One region of the Metabacillus mesotrionivorans genome, then DNA from elsewhere that is predicted to be linked to it. Evidence: riboswitches for the same ligand, from Rfam matches in the RefSeq annotation. Region 1 holds a riboswitch; the other holds the start of a gene.
The links. A riboswitch is a leader RNA that binds a small molecule or an ion and turns the genes downstream of it on or off. The one in region 1 is predicted to bind thiamine pyrophosphate.
Positions count from the first base shown of each region.

Region 2: another riboswitch for thiamine pyrophosphate. It lies ahead of tenA (thiaminase II); the one in region 1 lies ahead of ACTSEZ_RS09990 (thiamine-binding protein).

Region 1 covers NZ_JBQMFF010000003.1:441-8,872, forward strand. The annotation lists gene ACTSEZ_RS09975 (ABC transporter ATP-binding protein) at 1-662, opposite strand, end outside; gene ACTSEZ_RS09980 (ABC transporter substrate-binding protein) at 664-1,665, opposite strand; gene ACTSEZ_RS09985 (ABC transporter permease) at 1,680-2,465, opposite strand; gene ACTSEZ_RS09990 (thiamine-binding protein) at 2,440-2,733, opposite strand; TPP riboswitch at 2,826-2,937, opposite strand; TPP riboswitch at 3,078-3,178, shown strand; gene thiT (energy-coupled thiamine transporter ThiT) at 3,284-3,856, shown strand; gene ACTSEZ_RS10000 (hypothetical protein) at 3,949-4,137, shown strand; gene ACTSEZ_RS10005 (NAD-dependent epimerase/dehydratase family protein) at 4,584-5,462, opposite strand; gene ACTSEZ_RS10010 (GNAT family N-acetyltransferase) at 5,480-6,001, opposite strand; gene ACTSEZ_RS10015 (peptidase MA family metallohydrolase) at 6,120-7,184, shown strand; gene ACTSEZ_RS10020 (DMT family transporter) at 7,230-8,132, opposite strand; gene ACTSEZ_RS10025 (AMP-binding protein) at 8,269-8,432, shown strand, end outside.
Region 2 covers NZ_JBQMFF010000001.1:163,442-171,873, reverse strand. The annotation lists gene ACTSEZ_RS00760 (SRPBCC family protein) at 23-472, opposite strand; gene ACTSEZ_RS00755 (putative glycolipid-binding domain-containing protein) at 497-1,084, opposite strand; gene ACTSEZ_RS00750 (GNAT family N-acetyltransferase) at 1,111-1,560, opposite strand; gene fabI (enoyl-ACP reductase FabI) at 1,729-2,502, opposite strand; gene ACTSEZ_RS00740 (MoeB/ThiF family adenylyltransferase) at 2,590-3,606, opposite strand; gene ACTSEZ_RS00735 (thiazole synthase) at 3,607-4,374, opposite strand; gene thiS (sulfur carrier protein ThiS) at 4,378-4,581, opposite strand; gene thiO (glycine oxidase ThiO) at 4,578-5,693, opposite strand; gene ACTSEZ_RS00720 (thiamine phosphate synthase) at 5,677-6,297, opposite strand; gene tenA (thiaminase II) at 6,294-6,980, opposite strand; TPP riboswitch at 7,049-7,157, opposite strand; gene ACTSEZ_RS00710 (monovalent cation:proton antiporter family protein) at 7,240-8,432, opposite strand, start outside.

The sequences.
Region 1 (8,432 bases):
GGCCGGCCGAAGGGAACGGGTATTTGTTCAATGATCCTGCCCGGCCTCGGAGAAAATACGGCAATCCTGTCAGAAAGATAGATTGCCTCATCCATATCGTGTGTGATAAAGAGAGCTGTTTTTCCAGAGGTTTCACATATTCTGATAAACCATTTTTGAAGATCAAGCCTTGTCATCGCATCAAGCTTTCCAAAAGGTTCATCCAATAATAGAAGGTCTCTGCCGCTCAGAAAGGCCCTGAGAAAGTTAGCCCTCTGTCTCATTCCTCCGGACAGCATAGATGGATAATGATGTTCAAATCCCTCAAGACCGAACTGCGGAAATAATGAGAGTGCTTCTGCGCGAGCTTTGTCTTTTCCTGTTCCCTGAAGCTCCAAAGGCAAAATAACATTTTCAAGAATCGTTCTCCATGGAAACAGGACATCGCTTTGAGGCATATACCCGGCGTGACCTGTTTGATTCGTTATATCTTTCCCTCTGTAGTGAACAGATCCGACGCTTGGGCTGTTTACCCCGGCGATGATATCCAGAAGCGTGCTTTTTCCGCATCCGCTTGGACCAATGATGCTGACAAATTCCCCTTTTTCTACTATAAGATCAGATGGAAGCAGGACGGTCTGATTTCCAGGATAAGTTTTGCCTGCTCCTTTAAGCGTCAGCATGCTACTTTCCATCCTTCGGCAAAAATTCGTTTGTGTAGGCTTCACTCGGTTCAATGTTTTCTTCAATCAGTTTCTTATCATACATCCAGTCCGCATACCGGTCCCAAACCTCTTCTTTTTGAATGCCCCATTGTTCTGCATCGCCCTTATAATGCTTACTTAGCCACTTCTGGCTCTCCTTTACAAGTTCTTTATTTATTTCAGGCACATGTTTAATGAGAATATCCGCTGCCTCGTCCGGACTTTCAATGGCAAACTCATATCCTTGTGCTGTGGCCTGCATGAAAGCCCCGACCACGTCCTTCTCTTTCTTTATTTTCGACTCGCTTGCAGCAAGGACTGGTGTGTAGTAGTTAAGCGCAGGGTCAAGATCCTTAAGATAGATATAATTCAGTTCGACCCCCTGTCTTTTAGCTTCAATTCCATCCCATCCTTCAAAAATCCATTGAAAGTCTGTATCCCTGCCTATCGATTTAAAGAAATCAGTCGCACCGAGCGTGACGTAATCCACTTTATCAAAGTCTGCGTCATCCTGGTTCATAACAGCACGGATCACTGCTTCTTCAGTTGGTGAACCCCAGCCGCCGTACCGTTTCCCTTCAAAATCTTCAGGCGATACAATTCCCTCTTCTTTCAAAGAGGCAAACGCGGATGTATTTTCCTGAATAATAGCTGCAATTGAAACGACCGGCAGGCCGGCAGATCGTGCATGCGTGATATTTTCCTGGTGGCTGACTGCAAAATCAATCTCGCCCGATGCAAGAATTTGGTCTGCGCTTACTCCCTCACCCGGTTCTACAATTTCAACGTCCAGTCCCGCTTCCTTATAGAAGCCTTTCTCTTTAGCAGCATAAATACCTGTATGATTTGTGTTTGGAAACCAATCCAGCATGACCTTTACTTTTTTTGTTTCTTCAGTTGAGGCGTTCTCAGCTGAACCGCATCCTGTCATCAAAATGGATGCACTGAATACTGTGACGAGAATTTTCCGCAGATTTTTCATTGAATTCCTCCATATCAGTTTTGCTTGTGCGCTTTGTACTTCCAGGGCATTGCCAATCTTGCCAGCAGTTCAATGGCAGCAAAGATTAAGAGACTTAGTGCAACAATAACAATGATCACTGCAAATACCTTTTCTGTTAGAAAAGACTGCGAGGATCTGGTGAGTATAACCCCAAGACCTTTGCTTGCCCCCAGCCATTCACCGATTACCGCCCCCATCACGCTGTATGTTCCCGCAATTTTCAAACCGGAAAAAAAATACGGCATAGAAGCGGGCAGCTTTAATTTAAGAAAGAGCTGGCGCTTACCGGCTCCCATTGTTTTCATCAGCTTGACCATATCCCTGTCAGCCTGGCTGAATCCGTCTGCCAGATTAATAGCAATCGGGAAAAAACAGACTAGCGCTGTTACAATAACCTTCGGCAGCATTCCAAAGCCAAACCAGATAATCAAAAGCGGTGCCAGAGCAATAATCGGAATTGTCTGCGAAAGAACGAGCAGCGGTTCCACAGCACTTCTAATCCATTTGGACTGGTCGATTAAAACAGCAATGGCCACACCTGCAGCTGCCGCAATTAAAAGTCCAAGCAATGCCTCAGAAAGCGTCTGAAGGATATGCACACCGAGCGTTCCTCTCATTTCAAACAATGTAAGAAAAATGTCTGTTGGCTTCGGCAGGATCCACTTCTCAATTTCAAAAAGCGCGACAGCCATTTCCCACATGAAAAGTAAAACAGTCAGAACTCCTGCCGGCAGCGCCATTCCAGGTAAAGATTCAGCGATATTTCTGGAGTTTTTCATCCATAGTTACTCCTTCAGCAGGGCGATAATGAATCTTCATATGCGTCATCACTTCGCTTGCACCTGCAGCGATACAGGCATCCTGAGCCTGTTTGACAATTTCAAGCAGATGATTGAGCTCACCTTCCATAACGGTCTCCATCGCGCCAACTTCATATTTGACACCCGACTGCTGCACCACTTCGATGGCTTTGTCGACAATCTCGTATGTATTCCCGTCTGCTGATTTCGGAAGTACCTGAAATGCTAGATTTACACTGGACATGATTAATTCCTCCTTTTCTTTCTGTGAATCTCTTAGAAAACGCAAAAAAGGCTGCCGGTTAGGGCAGCCTTAAGCATTCGCAAAGTTCATGGAAAATAGACTCTTTTCCTGTATCCCTCCGCTGGCATTACCCAGATCAGGTTAAAGGGTCGATACAAGAATCAGTATCCTCTCAGCCGAGTTCACTCAGCTCCCCCGCTTCTATAAGATTCATGGAAACTATAGCAAGTTTTACAGGACTTGTAAAGAAAGGAAAACACTTTCCGCTATTTTCTGAAAAAAAATAGAATTTAGGCTTGTCGAATTTTGCAGTTTCCTGTATAGTAGTGTCTAAATCATATATCGCATTTGACCACTTGGGGAGCCGCCGGCTGAGAGTGAACGTTATGTTCTGACCCGTTGAACCTGTTAAGTTAAAGCTTACGTAGGGATGTGGCGATGGATTCAAGTGATAACCCAACCAAAGCAGTGCGTGGAAACCATCCGACATTCCCCGCATTGCTTTTTTTCATGGAGAAAAGGCCCCGGTCGAATGCCGAAAAGGGGTAAAATCGTGCAAACAAATAAGCGCCTGGTTTTTTTATTAGAAGCAGCGATTCTTGCTGCAATTGCCTTCCTTTTGGATTTAGCAACAAGCTTTATTGGCAAAATGCCGCAGGGAGGTTCAATTTCACTTGCAATGGTGCCCGTACTGATCATGGGATTTCGCCACGGTCTAAAAGGCGGACTGCTGACAGGCTTTCTCCTCGGCCTTCTGCAGACGGTCATGGGCTATACGACCATTGTCCATCCTGTACAGGGTTTTCTAGATTACTTTGCCGCCTTTACAGTAGTTGGGGCCGGAGGTATTTTTTATAAACAGATTCAGAACTCACTTCATCGTTTAAACAAAGGGCGCCTGATCCTTTATGTCACACTTGCCGCTTTCCTTGGAAGCTTCCTGAGATTTGCAGCCCATACACTCGCAGGCGCCGTCTTTTTCGCTGAGTTTGCTGGAGATCAGCCGGTGCTTCTCTATTCAGCAGGGTACAATGCATCCTACATGATTCCGACATTTATCATCTGTACGATCATTCTTGTGCTGATGCTGCTGACTTCAAAAGCGCTGATAGTAAATAGAAAATAGAGAAAAGCACTGGAAATCCGGTGCTTTTTATCATAATCTCTTCTTTTTCAGCATGTATTAATAGTAATAGATTTCCTAATGGAGGCCATGAAATGAATCTCACATACTCCCTCATGCTGATTGCTTTTTTTCTATCCATCTGTCATTTTTTGTATGGCTACTTTGAAGCGCTGCGGATCAGCGGCGAAGATGGCCCTGTCAGAGGATGGTCCGTTGTTTTTTCATTTCCGCTCGGATTTGTTTTTGCCTATTTTGCAGCGGTTTTTAACCAGCAAATCTGAACAAAAGCGCAAGCGCCAAGGCCCGCTCCGATAGGCAGATAAGAATCCGGCGGAAAAGTCCGGTTTTGACTTTTTTGACGGATTTGTTCTGACAGAGGATCTAGGCGCTTCCGCTTGCCGATGATAACTTTGTTATGTTATCAACGGCCTTTTATTTTTTATAATTCCCTTAACAAAAAGTAGAACCCGGCAGATGTCTGCCGGATCTTTTTTTATGCCTCCGGCGGGATTCGAACCCGCACTCCTTTCGTAAGCATAGGCTAAGGGGAACACGCTTCCCTACGGATTTTCACCGGCAGGAATTCCGCCTGCCTCAGCATAGCTGCTTTTCGGTGCTTCTGAAACCTTTGCCTTGCGACCCGGTTCTACTGTTTCCGGCGCTCTTCCCTTCTAGAGCTACGGAGGCTTATTAAGAGTCCCTGCTTCACAGAGACTCCCGCGGGAGTTTACAGCAGGTTTTCTATTAAACTCTCAACATAGTCGTTCATGTTTCCAAAAGAATATCCTGTCATTTGTGCTTTTGTCACATCCAGCGTCCAGTCACCCGGAAGACCGTACGGGGACGCGTTTTCTTTTGTCACTTCCCCTGTAATGACTGCGGGTTTGTCTGCAGCTCTCTCAATCCTGCCGATCAGTTCTCTCAGGGAGAAATTGTCTTCAAACGCTATATTATACGCTCCTGTCAGCCTTTCTTTTCCTGCATGAAATAGAAAACCTGCAGCATCTTCAGATGAAGTGAAGCTGAAAGAAACATTGTCATTTTTCGCGCCAATGGGCTCTTCCTTTTTCACTTTGTCTACATGAAATAAGAAGCGCTCGGTGTAATCATCTGTTCCGATGACCAGAGCAGGCCTGACAGCCGCAACAGGCACTTTCGCATTCTGGAACAAATACGCTTCGGCACCGCGCTTTGCCTCCTGATAACCGGCCATTCCCCCATATTCTTTACGGTGTTTAAAGGTCGGTTCGAACAAGAGCGGGTCAAAATCCGTTTCCTTTCGCTCTTTGCCAAATTCATAGACAGCCATTGTTGATGTAAAGATATAATGGCCTATTTTACCCTCAAGCGCTTCATAAGCCGTTTTGGCTTCAAGCGGCGAGAAACAGGATTGATCATAGACAGTGTCCCATTGCCTTCCTTCAAAAGCCCGGGTCATTGATTCTTTCTTTTCCCGGTCAATGACAAGACGCTCAACCCCGTCTCCAAAATCATCCCGGGTTCTTCCTCTTGTTGCAACCGTCACAATCACTCCGTCCTCGAGCAGCTTATGAACAAGTCTCTTCCCAAAAAACTGTGTGCCTCCAAGTATTAACGCGGTTTTCAATGCAGTTTCATCTCCTTTTATGTATTCAGCCGCGCTGACAATTCCTTCAGATTCCAGCCGAATGCTGTCTCCGGATGATCGGTGCCTTCAATCTCGTACGTATCCTCTCCCACTTTTTCAGGAGAGTACCGTTCATAGAACCCCTTCGACGGGTTGTCATTCATCACCCACAGCATCATCGATTGATAGTTCAACTTTATCAGCTCCTCTGCTGCCGCACGAACCAGGCACTTACCAACACCTGAGCCTTGTGCTTCTTTCAGAAGATAGATGGCGTATAATTCGCCGTCATAGCCGTATTCCTGAGACCTGGACGGACCAAATCCCGCAAACCCGACAATTTTCCCCTCTTCATCTTCTGCAACGAACACAGTATCCGGATTTATCCTGCACCAGATTTTCTCTTTGCTTTCGTAAGTCATATTTTTTAAAAATGAATCTGCTACGATTCCCTTATACGTTGTCCGCCAGCTGTCAACGTGTACAATGGCAATTTGCTTTGCATCTTCTCTGGCAGCTTTTCTGATCAGTACCTTCATTTTTCAACACTCCTTGCTGACTAAAATTCGACAACTTTCAATAAAAACCCTGTTTCAAAAGGAGTTTCTTTTTTTGCAGAGAATAAGTTTATTAGACTTAATCAATTGGAGGCTTACCGTGAAAATCGTACTTCATGCCGCCCTGTCCATTTTTTATATCGTGTACTTTACCGCCGTCTTTTACATTTTATTTCTCTTTTTAAATATCCCGGCGTCTGTTATTTCCGGCACAATCATATGCCTGCTTCTCCTTGGCCTTTTTATCTATTCCGTATACGAAATGATTCACAGCAAAGAACGTAATCTTCTTTTTTTCAGAGGGCTGTCAGGAACGATCGCCCTTTCGGCAACAAGCATCGGCCTGATCATTACGCTGTTTTTCGTTGTGCTGATGAACATCATGACCACTCATGTGAATTACCAGAGCATCAGCCCGCGTGAAAAATTCGAATTCCAGGTCAATGCCTTTCTTCCGGTTGATCCATACGAAGATTACAAAGACCAGGCAATGACGAAAACAATCTCACATATGACCGTTTTTTATCCGTCACTTAAGAAAAAGGATCTTGAACTGGCAGAAAACGAATTTAAACAGGCAAGAGAAATAAGCAGGCGTCTGCTCGGCGAAATCGAGGATCAGCCTATAGACCTTCTTCTTTTAGACGAATCGCCTGATTCTCTGCACGAGCTTGATTATCTTGATTATATGGGATTTTACGACCACAACAAAAAAACGATGGCAGTTGTCATTCCCGATGAATACAATGCCTCATCTCCTGTTGTGATTGAAACGTTTTACCACGAGTATTCTCATTATTATTTAGAAAAGAAACTTGAGAAGCTTGGCATTGAGCCTTACAAAATCCCGATCTGGTTTAATGAAGGACTGGCTGAATATGCCGGGTATAACGGGAAAGAGGTGCTTATCCCCCTTCAGACTACCGTTTCTTTTTACGATCTCATCAATCCGGGAGACTGGGCAAATGCCCTTGAGAAAAGCACGGACGCAGACATTTATACTCAAAGCTATTATGCGGTAAAGATGCTTGCTGATGAATTTGGAGAAGAGATGATCCTCCAGCTGCTGAAGGAAACAAAAGCAGCCGGAAGCTTTGAAGAAGCCCTTAAAAATAAAACCGGATATACGTATGAAGAGTTAGAGAGAAAATTAAAAGAGCAGTAAAGATGCAAAGAGCACCAGGGAACAGCCCGGGTGCTCTTTGCCGTTTTACACGGCTTGTTTTTCAGGAATTTCTGCTTTGGTTTTTTTCTCAGTCATAAAAAGAAGCACACCGGCAACAATGATTCCGCCGCCAATCACCTGCGTAAGGAGAACCGTTTCCGCCAAAAAGAAATAGGCAAGGATAATTGAGCCCACAGGTTCAAACAGAATGGCGACCGAGATGACATTTGTCGAAATCCATTTCAGCGACCAGTTAAACAGCGAATGCCCAAGCAGGGTCGGCACTGCCGCAAGCAGAAGAAAATACATCCAGTCCTGCTGCGGATAGCCGCTGAGCGGATACTTCAGAGCCAGACAGTAGATTAGAAGTGTCACAGAGCTTACGGCATATACGATGAACGTATAAAGCGTCAGAGAGTGCCTTTTCCTCACGCCCTGGCCAAAAAGAAGGTATGCCGTGACCATCGCGCATGCAGCGAGAGCCAGAAAATCACCAAATAGAGCGAGGCCGCTGATCCTGAAATCCCCCCAGCTGATGACGGCACTGCCGGCAATCGCCAGCAGGGCACTTATTACTCCTCTGACTGAAACCCTTTCTTTAAAAAAGAAATACGTTCCGATAAAAGCAAACAGAGGCTGCAGCGTTACGAGAACAACCGAGCTTGCCACAGACGTGTAGTTCAGAGATTCAAACCAGAGGATAAAATGAAAGGCAAGAAGCACTCCGGCCAGGGCGGAATAGCTCCAGTCTTTCCGTGACATCGTCTTCAGCTGAGGCAGACATTTTGCCAGAAAAAGAGGCAGAACAAGCAGCGTGGAAAAAAACAGCCTGTAAAACGCAATAACCGGCGCAGGAGCAGATGTCAGTTTGACAAGAATAGCGGATGTTGAAACAGCCGCAACCCCCACAGCCAGTGCGATATATGGATATAAAGTTGTTTTATTCATGTTTTTTCTCCTTCACCATTCACTCTTCTCCATTATACTGCATGACGGACCCGGCAATTTGCAGAATATTATTTTCAAAACTTTCAAAAAATAGTTATAATGAAAGCGTAACCATTTTATTGTTCCGGGAGGTCCTATGCAATCACTCAAAAACAAAACCATCGGCCAATTACTGAAAGACACCGTTTCTGCATACGGAAATAGAGATGCGGTCGTCTATTCAAAAGAAAACATCCGCTATACCTATGATGAGTTTTACCGCGAGACAACAAAACTTGCAAAAGCGTTAATCGGACTCGG
Region 2 (8,432 bases), on a different contig from region 1:
TTTATGATTATAAAGGGGCTGACTATTCGCTTTGCTTTTGTGCTTCTATCGCTTTTTTCAGATGTTTCAAATGATCGCCGTCTTCTTTTTTCATGATCTTCGCAAAGACAGGCTTGATTAGTTTCATTTTGAACGTCTTTGCAGTGATTTCGCACACAAAGCGGATGACAGTCTGATTTCCCGCCTTGGTAAATGTGTAGTGATACTCGGTTTCCATTCCGTTCATTTCACTTTTAACGGAAAACTTTGCACTGGGTACGTATTCTGTAAATTCAATAACAGCAGTTGCCTGTCTTCCTCTTATTTCCCGCGTTTCCCTGTACTGTGTTCCTTTTGCAGCAGGCCCGTCTGTCAGCTTTTCAACTTTTATCACGTTTTCCATAAACTGCAGAGCATTCTCCGGATTTGCTGCGAATGCAAATGCTTCTTCAATTGGGGCTTCAACGGTTACTTCATCATGAAATGCGCTCATTGTTTGTCCTTTCCATGCGGGTTTTTATCTTATTCTATCAAACTCTCCTGCCGGGATGTCTGACTTGCGTATAAATAAATCCGGATATTCAAGTACCAAACCCTCAGTGTCTACATAAATCAAAGACTCAAAATCCCGGCAATGATAGGCAAATATTCTCGTCCCGTCTATCTGTTCAAGAAACGTGTACGTTTGTGATACTTTAAATAAGCGCAATTGGGGAACATCCACATAGACCATTTCAAAATTCCTTTTCTGGCCAGGCTCCCACTCATTCCGGTTAATCGGGAGAGAATTAGTAAAAGGTGTGACGGAAAGATCTACATCGATTGCACCGTTTAACTCCCCTATTTCCTTTCCATCTGGCCGAAACCAGCGTCCTTCACCGTTTGAAAGGATCTCGAGTTCTCCTGCGCCGGAAGCCTCTATTTTCACGTTTCTTGTCCGCCAATTTGAGTCCAGTTCTACAGCATAATTGACATGAAAAAGGACATTTCCCTCTTCATAAGTAACTTTTCCATATCCGCGAAAAAGCCCGCCTTCGCGAGCCAAACTGAAATGCTCTGTCCCAGACGAGTCTATCTTGTTCCAACTAACAGCTTGCTGCTGCATGTTCTTCCCCCTCTGCAGTTATTCATTTATACATTCTTTTCAAAAAACGTTAAGGAGATCTGTTCATTTACAAATACTTCTTTCACTTTCTGAAATCCATTCTTTTCGTAAAATCTTACTGCCGGCGTATTTTTTGAACCAGTTGAAACGCTGATTCTTTTAATCCCTTCCTGTCTTTCAGCATAATTCAGCAGGCTCTGAGCAATTCCTTTTCGAAAGTGGTCAGGGTCTACAATCAAACGATGGATATCCATTTCTTCATTTTTTATTTTCATAGCTAGTGCCCCGCATAGCTTATTTTCTGAAAAATACCCATAGAAGCACTCTCCGCATCGCTGCAGGGTATCAATTGTATCTTTTAATGGAGGTATGTCAGAAGAGCCGATTAATTTTGCCTCAACTTTATAAGAAGGGATTTGAATCGTTAATACTTCTTCAGCTATTTTTCTATTTGTAATATCCATTTTTATAATCATGTTTATCCCCCTTTTCAACCGGTTAGCTCTGCTTTTTCCATTTTATCACAATTCCCCATTCACAAAGGTCATGCTGCGGGACTAAGCGAAATTGTTTTACCGAACGCTCATGTTATAAAAAAGGACACAAAAAAAGCCTCCCGCACACATGCAGGAAGCTCTGATCTGTTATCCAAGAATATGATAGCCTGAATCAACATGAAGGTTTTCTCCGGTCATGCCGCGTGCAAGGTCACTGAACAAAAACAGCGCAGTGTCGCCGACTTCTTCAGGAGTCGTTGTGCGGCGGAGCGGGGCACGCTCTTCAATGTCCTTAAGGATTGAGTTGAAGTCGCTGATGCCTTTTGCTGAAAGCGTGCGGATCGGTCCTGCAGAAATGGAATTCACACGGATGCCGTCTTTTCCGAGGTCGCTTGCAAGGTAGCGCACGCTTGCATCAAGCGACGCCTTTGCTACACCCATTACATTGTAGTTCGGAAGGACTCTCTCTCCTCCAAGATACGTAAGTGTGACGATGCTTCCGCCTTCTGTCATCAGGCCTCTTGCCGCTTTTGCAACAGCCGTGAGGGAATAGGAGCTGATGTTGTGGGCAAGCAGAAATCCGTCACGAGTCGTATTCATGTATTCTCCGCTTAATTCTTCTTTATGGGCAAACGCGATACAGTGAGCAATGCCATGAATAACGCCGACTTCATTTTTAATCGCTTCAAAACATGTTTCAATCTCCGCATCGTCTGTCACATCGCACGGCAGAACGATCGAATCGCTGCGGTCAAGCGTCTCAACGAGATCACGCACTGATTTTTCAAGACGTTCCCCTGCATATGTAAAAATAAGACGCGCTCCCGCTTCGTGAAGAGAACGTGCAATTCCCCAGGCAATGCTTCGTTTATTTGCGACGCCCATTACGACAACATTGCGTCCAGCTAATGATAAGTTCATTTGGAATCCTCCCGATTAATACATGTTATTAGTACCTGGTTATAATTATAGCATGTAATTGATACGGGAACAATCTCGCGTTTCTTTCTAACCCAAATACTTCTGATAAATCTTCCTTGCTTCAGCCGGGTCTTTTGTGCCGTGAATTAGCGCCCGGCCGTCGCGAAAAACAACCACCCGGTTTTCATCTGCCTGAAAAGAGAGCAGATACGGATTGGCCGTTATCTTTTGAGCCGCACGTTCCAGCTGTTTGGCGAGACTTTGAAAATCAAGACTTCGGGCTTCTGCGGGCCTGATCTGAACTGTATCCCTTCCGCAAAGCACGGACGCTTTTGCGCTTTTGTCCCAGGTCAGGTAAGGGTAGACAGGATCTTCTCCGCAAGAAGGACACGACGGGTTTTTGACTTTGGCAACGCTGATTTTGCTGAATTGATTACGCCACACATCAAAGGAAAGAAGCTCTCTTCTCATCGCTGATTTTTCACCTGTCAGCCACTTAAACACCTCTGCCGTCTGGTAAGAAGCCGTGATTTGAACGGCAGGACTGATAATTCCCGCCGTATCGCACGTCTGGCCTTCCATCGGAATCTGCTTAAGCAGGCAGCTCAGGCAGGGACCCTCCCCCGGCATTACTGTATAGGTCAGCCCGTAGCTTCCGACACATGCCCCGTAAACCCAGGGAATTCCCCGCTTCAAAGCAGCATCGTTGATCAGCATGCGGGTTTCAAAATTATCCGTCGCATCCAAGATCATATCGGCATCATGACAGTAATCAAAGATGGAATCCGCCGTCACATCATCAATAACGCCCCTGACTTTCACCTCACTGTTGATGGAGGCAAGTCTCCGTTCAGCAGCTGCGGCTTTCGGCATCCGTTCTTTTGCATCCTGCTCTGTATATAGCTGCTGGCGCTGAAGGTTGCTCCACTCGACGTAGTCACGGTCAACGATTGTGATTCGGCCAACTCCTCCCCTGACAAGCATTTCAGAGCTGGCTGTGCCGAGTGCACCTGCTCCAATGACGAGCACATGACTGTTTATGATTTCTTTCTGGCCTTTTTCCCCAATAGGGGCGAATAGTTGCTGTCTTGAGTAGCGTTCCATTTAGGTTGTGATCATTCCTTCTTCAGGACTGCTTGCAACAGCATAGGATTTAACAGGGATACGGCCTGCTTCATAACTCAGCCGTCCCGCTTCGACCGCAAACTTCATGGCTTTGGCCATTTTCACGGGATCTGCTGCTCCGGAGACAGCCGTATTCAGCAGCACGCCGTCAGCGCCAAGTTCCATCGCTTTCGCTGCATCAGCGGCAGACCCAATCCCTGCATCCACAATAACCGGCAAGTCAGTCTGTTCGATAATAAATGTGAGATTGAGTGGATTGATGATTCCCTGCCCTGATCCAATTGGGGATGCCCCGGGCATTATGGCGTGGACGCCTGTCTCTTCAAGCCTTCTGGCAAGTACAACGTCATCAGAAGTATAAGGAAGAACGATAAATCCTTCTTTTACGAGTTCTTCGCTTGCTTTAAGCGTTTCCACCGGATCCGGCAGGAGTGTTTTCTGACACCCAATCACTTCTACTTTTATCATATCACACAGACCTGAAGCTTTAGCGAGCTTTGCAATTCGGACGGCTTCCCCGGCCGTTTTGGCGCCTGCCGTATTCGGAAGCAGTGTATATGCGGTCAAATCAAGCTTCTCAAGCAAGTCTGGCTGAGACGGCTCGAATACATTCATCCTGCGGACAGCAAACGTCAGGATCTCCGCTTCTGACACTTCTGCCGCTTTCTTTTGAATGTCAAAAGACGGATATTTCCCTGTTCCAAGCAAGAGCCGTGATTTAAACGCTTTCCCTGCAATTTTTAACATGTGTCATCCTCCTCCTACAAAATGAACCATTTCAAGAACATCACCGTCATTTAAAATTGCGCGATGATAGCATTCCTTATCAAGGATTGTTTCATTATGTTCAATCATGACCGTTTTATGGCTCAGCTGATAAAATGCCAGAAGATCTTCAATTGTCTTTATGTGCGAATCCAGCTCAGCTGTGCTGCCGTTCAATTTGATTTTCATGATTTCACCTCTGTCCGCCGGTTTAATCCAAACTCTCTTTCATACTCTTCCTTGACCGGGCGATTCAAAAACAAATCCCTTACCATTTCGCCTGTTTTCGGAGCCAGCAGAATACCGTTCCGGTAATGTCCTGTTGCCGCATAAAGATTTTTCATGCCTTCATGCTTAAAAATGTATGGTTTCGCATCGCTCGCTGCCGGTCTCAGTCCGGCCCAGGCTTTTTGGAAAACACCCTTTTTTATGCACGGCATAATGGAAACAGCCTTCTCCATCAAGGAAGACATTCCTTGTATTGTAGGTTCTGCCCTCCAATTTCCCTCCTCCATCGTCGCACCGATAATGATGCTTCCGTCAGATTTTGGCACAAGGTAGCAGCTTTCATGAAAGACCGTTGACGCTAAACGGAACCCATCCGGCATGATGGAAAGACATTCGCCTTTAACAGGATGAACTGGAGCTGAGATGCCTACTTCCCCAAACAGCTGGCCGCTCCATGTCCCGCCCGTAATCACAAGCGCTTCACAATAATGAGTCTCTCCTGCAGCTGAAACTTCATAGTGAGAAGGCTCTGCCCGCTGTATACGTCCCGCTGCAGCTCCTTCAAGGATGGTTCCTCCGTTTATTTGTACCGCCCTTGCCAGAGCCCGGCAAAGAGCGGAAGGGGAGACCTGGCCATCTTTTGCAATGAACAGGCCGCCTTGAAGATCCTCTGTCAGGTTACTTTCTTTCTTTAGGACAGAATCCCTTGAGAGCCACTCAACATCCGGTTCTTTCCCTGCTCTATCCCTAAGGGAAGCAGCTTCCTCAGCCGTCATAGCAAGTTTCAGCATCCCATTGTAAACAAGCTGAATATCTATACCTGTTTCCTCAAGTAATCCGGCTGAAAGCCCGGGATAGAGAGACGCGCTCTCTTCGGCAAAACGGAAAAAAGCATCTGCCCTTTCCGTTTCTGTATGAGCCCCAAGCATGCCTGCTGCAGCGGATGATGCCCCGCATCCGATCTTCCCTTTTTCAAATACAGCTACTTTTATACCTGCCTTTGACAGAAAATAGGCAGACATCAGGCCGATGACTCCTCCCCCGACAATTCCAGCATCATAAAATGTCCTCAACCGCCGTTCCTCCTTTCAGCTTTCGTGCAAGCTCTTTTGCCGCCTCCACGGGTTTGTCTGCTGAAAACACATAAGACATGGCTGCTGCACCTGCGATTTTCAGCTTTTTCAGTTCCGGCAGCACACCAGGAGTGATTCCTCCAATTGCATAGACAGGGATGGATACAGATTCACAGACTGTTTGAAGAAAAGAAATTCCTTTCGGCTCAAGACCGTTTTTTGAATTTGTCTGAAAAACATGTCCGGCAATCAGCCAGTCTGCTCCTTCTTTCTCCCTCTGGATTGCCTCTTTTGCTGAATGAACCGAACATCCTGCCCCGAGGTAAGGGTAGTGCTCTTTAACAAACTTCACAGGCAGTCCATGTGACGGAAGCTGGACTTTTGCCAGTCCTGAACGCACCGCTGCATCCACGCTGCCGTTCATGATCAGTTTTGATTTTGGAACCCCGCTGCGCGCAAGAAGCTCAACTAGTTCCACCAGGTCTTCTGCTGACTTGTCTTTCTCTCTTATGTGGATGGCATCCGCAAATTTATGTACGTCTGTGATGATGGAAACCAGTGATTCTGCAGAATGCCTTCCATCCGTTACAAAATGAAGCTTCACTTTTGAAGCTGCAGCGAGTCTGCACGTCCCCACGCTTCGAGATTTTCAGCCATATCCCAAAAGCGGTATTCATACATGGAGCTGATCAGGAAATGTTCTTTCATCATCATGCGCTCATGCGCGCTTGCTTTTTCAGCCAGTTCATCAAAACGGTTCACCTGTTCAAGGACAAGCTCTTTAAACCAGTCGCCATGATAGGTCTCAATCCATTTTTCATAGACGGCATCATCAGGCTCACAATCCTTCAGACGCTCTCCCACTTCGTAATAAAGCCAGTAGCACGGCAGCAGCGCAGCTATGATTTCACCGAGATTTCCGGTCGCGACTGCGCGGTACATATGAGACGTATAAGCATAAGCTGTCGGCGCCGGCTTAAATTCCGCGCGTTCTTTTTCCGTAATTCCGAGCATTTTGGAAAACTGCTGATGAAGGGAAAGCTCTGCCTCATAGGTTCCCTGAGAATGAACGGACATTCTGAACGTCGTATGCAGATCCGGGGCCATTGCACCGGCAAACGCCTGCACTTTTGCAAAGTGGGTCAAGTAATACGAATCCTGCATCACATAAAATTTGAACTTTTCCTTTGAAAGTGTTCCATCACCGATTCCTTTTACAAAGGGATGGTGAAAGCTCCCTTCCCACCACTCGTTTGCGTACTCCCTGCATTCTTTTGAAAATAGCATGACGTTTCCTCCATTTCTTTTTAAAACAGCAAAAAACCACTTTTCGCATAGAAAAGTGGTGTATGAAATAGACCCTTACACCACTTCCCTACGCTGGTGTTAACCAGATCAGGTTCTGAGGGTCTCGGTGGCAAACTCCGATCTCAGCCCTTCTGAAGGGCTCCCCTAGCGGTTTATCGTATAAAATTTTCTGAATGTTTTACATGCCCATCATACCACGATAAAAATATCTTTCAAGGCTTTTTCAAGAAATTTCCGCTTAATTTTTGTGAAACTCAAGCTCCTGCTTCAGTTCATCGATATACTCGGATGATCCCGTCAAAATCAGAAGATCTCCCCGTTTCAGCTCCGTATCGCCGTGAGGAACAATCGACTCATTCTCCCGGAAAATCCGGACAAAAATGACGTCTCCCGTAAACGGGAAGCTCCTGAGGACCATGCCGTCGTAACGTCTGTTGTTCATTTTGATCTGATACAGGGCAGATTCGCTGTGCGTCAGGATTTTCATGATGCCCGGCGCTTCGATCAGGGCTCTGAGCAGCGTTTTGGTCGAGAGCAGAACAGAGAACACATCAATATTTTTTGCTTTCAGCTGCTCATCAAGCAGGGGCGAAGCAATACTTGCAATGACCCTGTCGACTTCAAGCTCTTTTGCCATCAGGGCTATTTCCGCATTCGCATCCTCATCGCCTGTTGCTGCAATCAGAATATCCGATTCAAATACCCCTTTTTCCTGAAGCGTCTCAATCGAATAATCTTCAACCTCTTCGATTTGAAAAAGAGATTCGGCAATCTGCTGTTCGTTTTTATCAACATGCGTATGATAGATGATTGTTTCATACAGATTCGGATTCAGTTCTCTTGTAACAGGCAGCGTCATTTGATTGGCTCCTATGAACGCAACCTTCAGTCTTTTCTTTGAACCGAGCTTTTCCGGGAAAAGCTTTTTAAATCCAATCGGCGTAAAGATGCTTGTCAGAACGGCCGTCAAAATGAGCGCCCCGGACATCTGCGAGTCAATGACATTCACCCGTTCTCCAATCGTCGCTGCGGCGATAACAAGCGACAATGTGGATGTAAGCAAAAATCCAGCAGCAAGCGTTGTTTTCGTATCGTACCATCTTTTTAAAAGATAAATCGGCAAAATTTTTGAAATCAGCAGCGCGATAAACAGCAGCGGAATCAGCATCAGAATTTTAGGGTCTTTAAACAGCGACCAAATATCAAGGTCCACTCCAACCATGACAAAGAATATCGGAATCAGAAAGCCGTACCCGAACGAATCCATTTTCTGAACCATTTCCTTGTTCGGGGAAAGAAGAGATACGAGCACGCCTGCTAAAAAGGCACCGAGAATATTTTCTGCACCGATCGTTTCTGAAAGCGCAACAAGCACAATAATCAGCGTAAAAACAGCTCTTGTCCCAATTTGAATCGTGCCTTTAGAAAGCG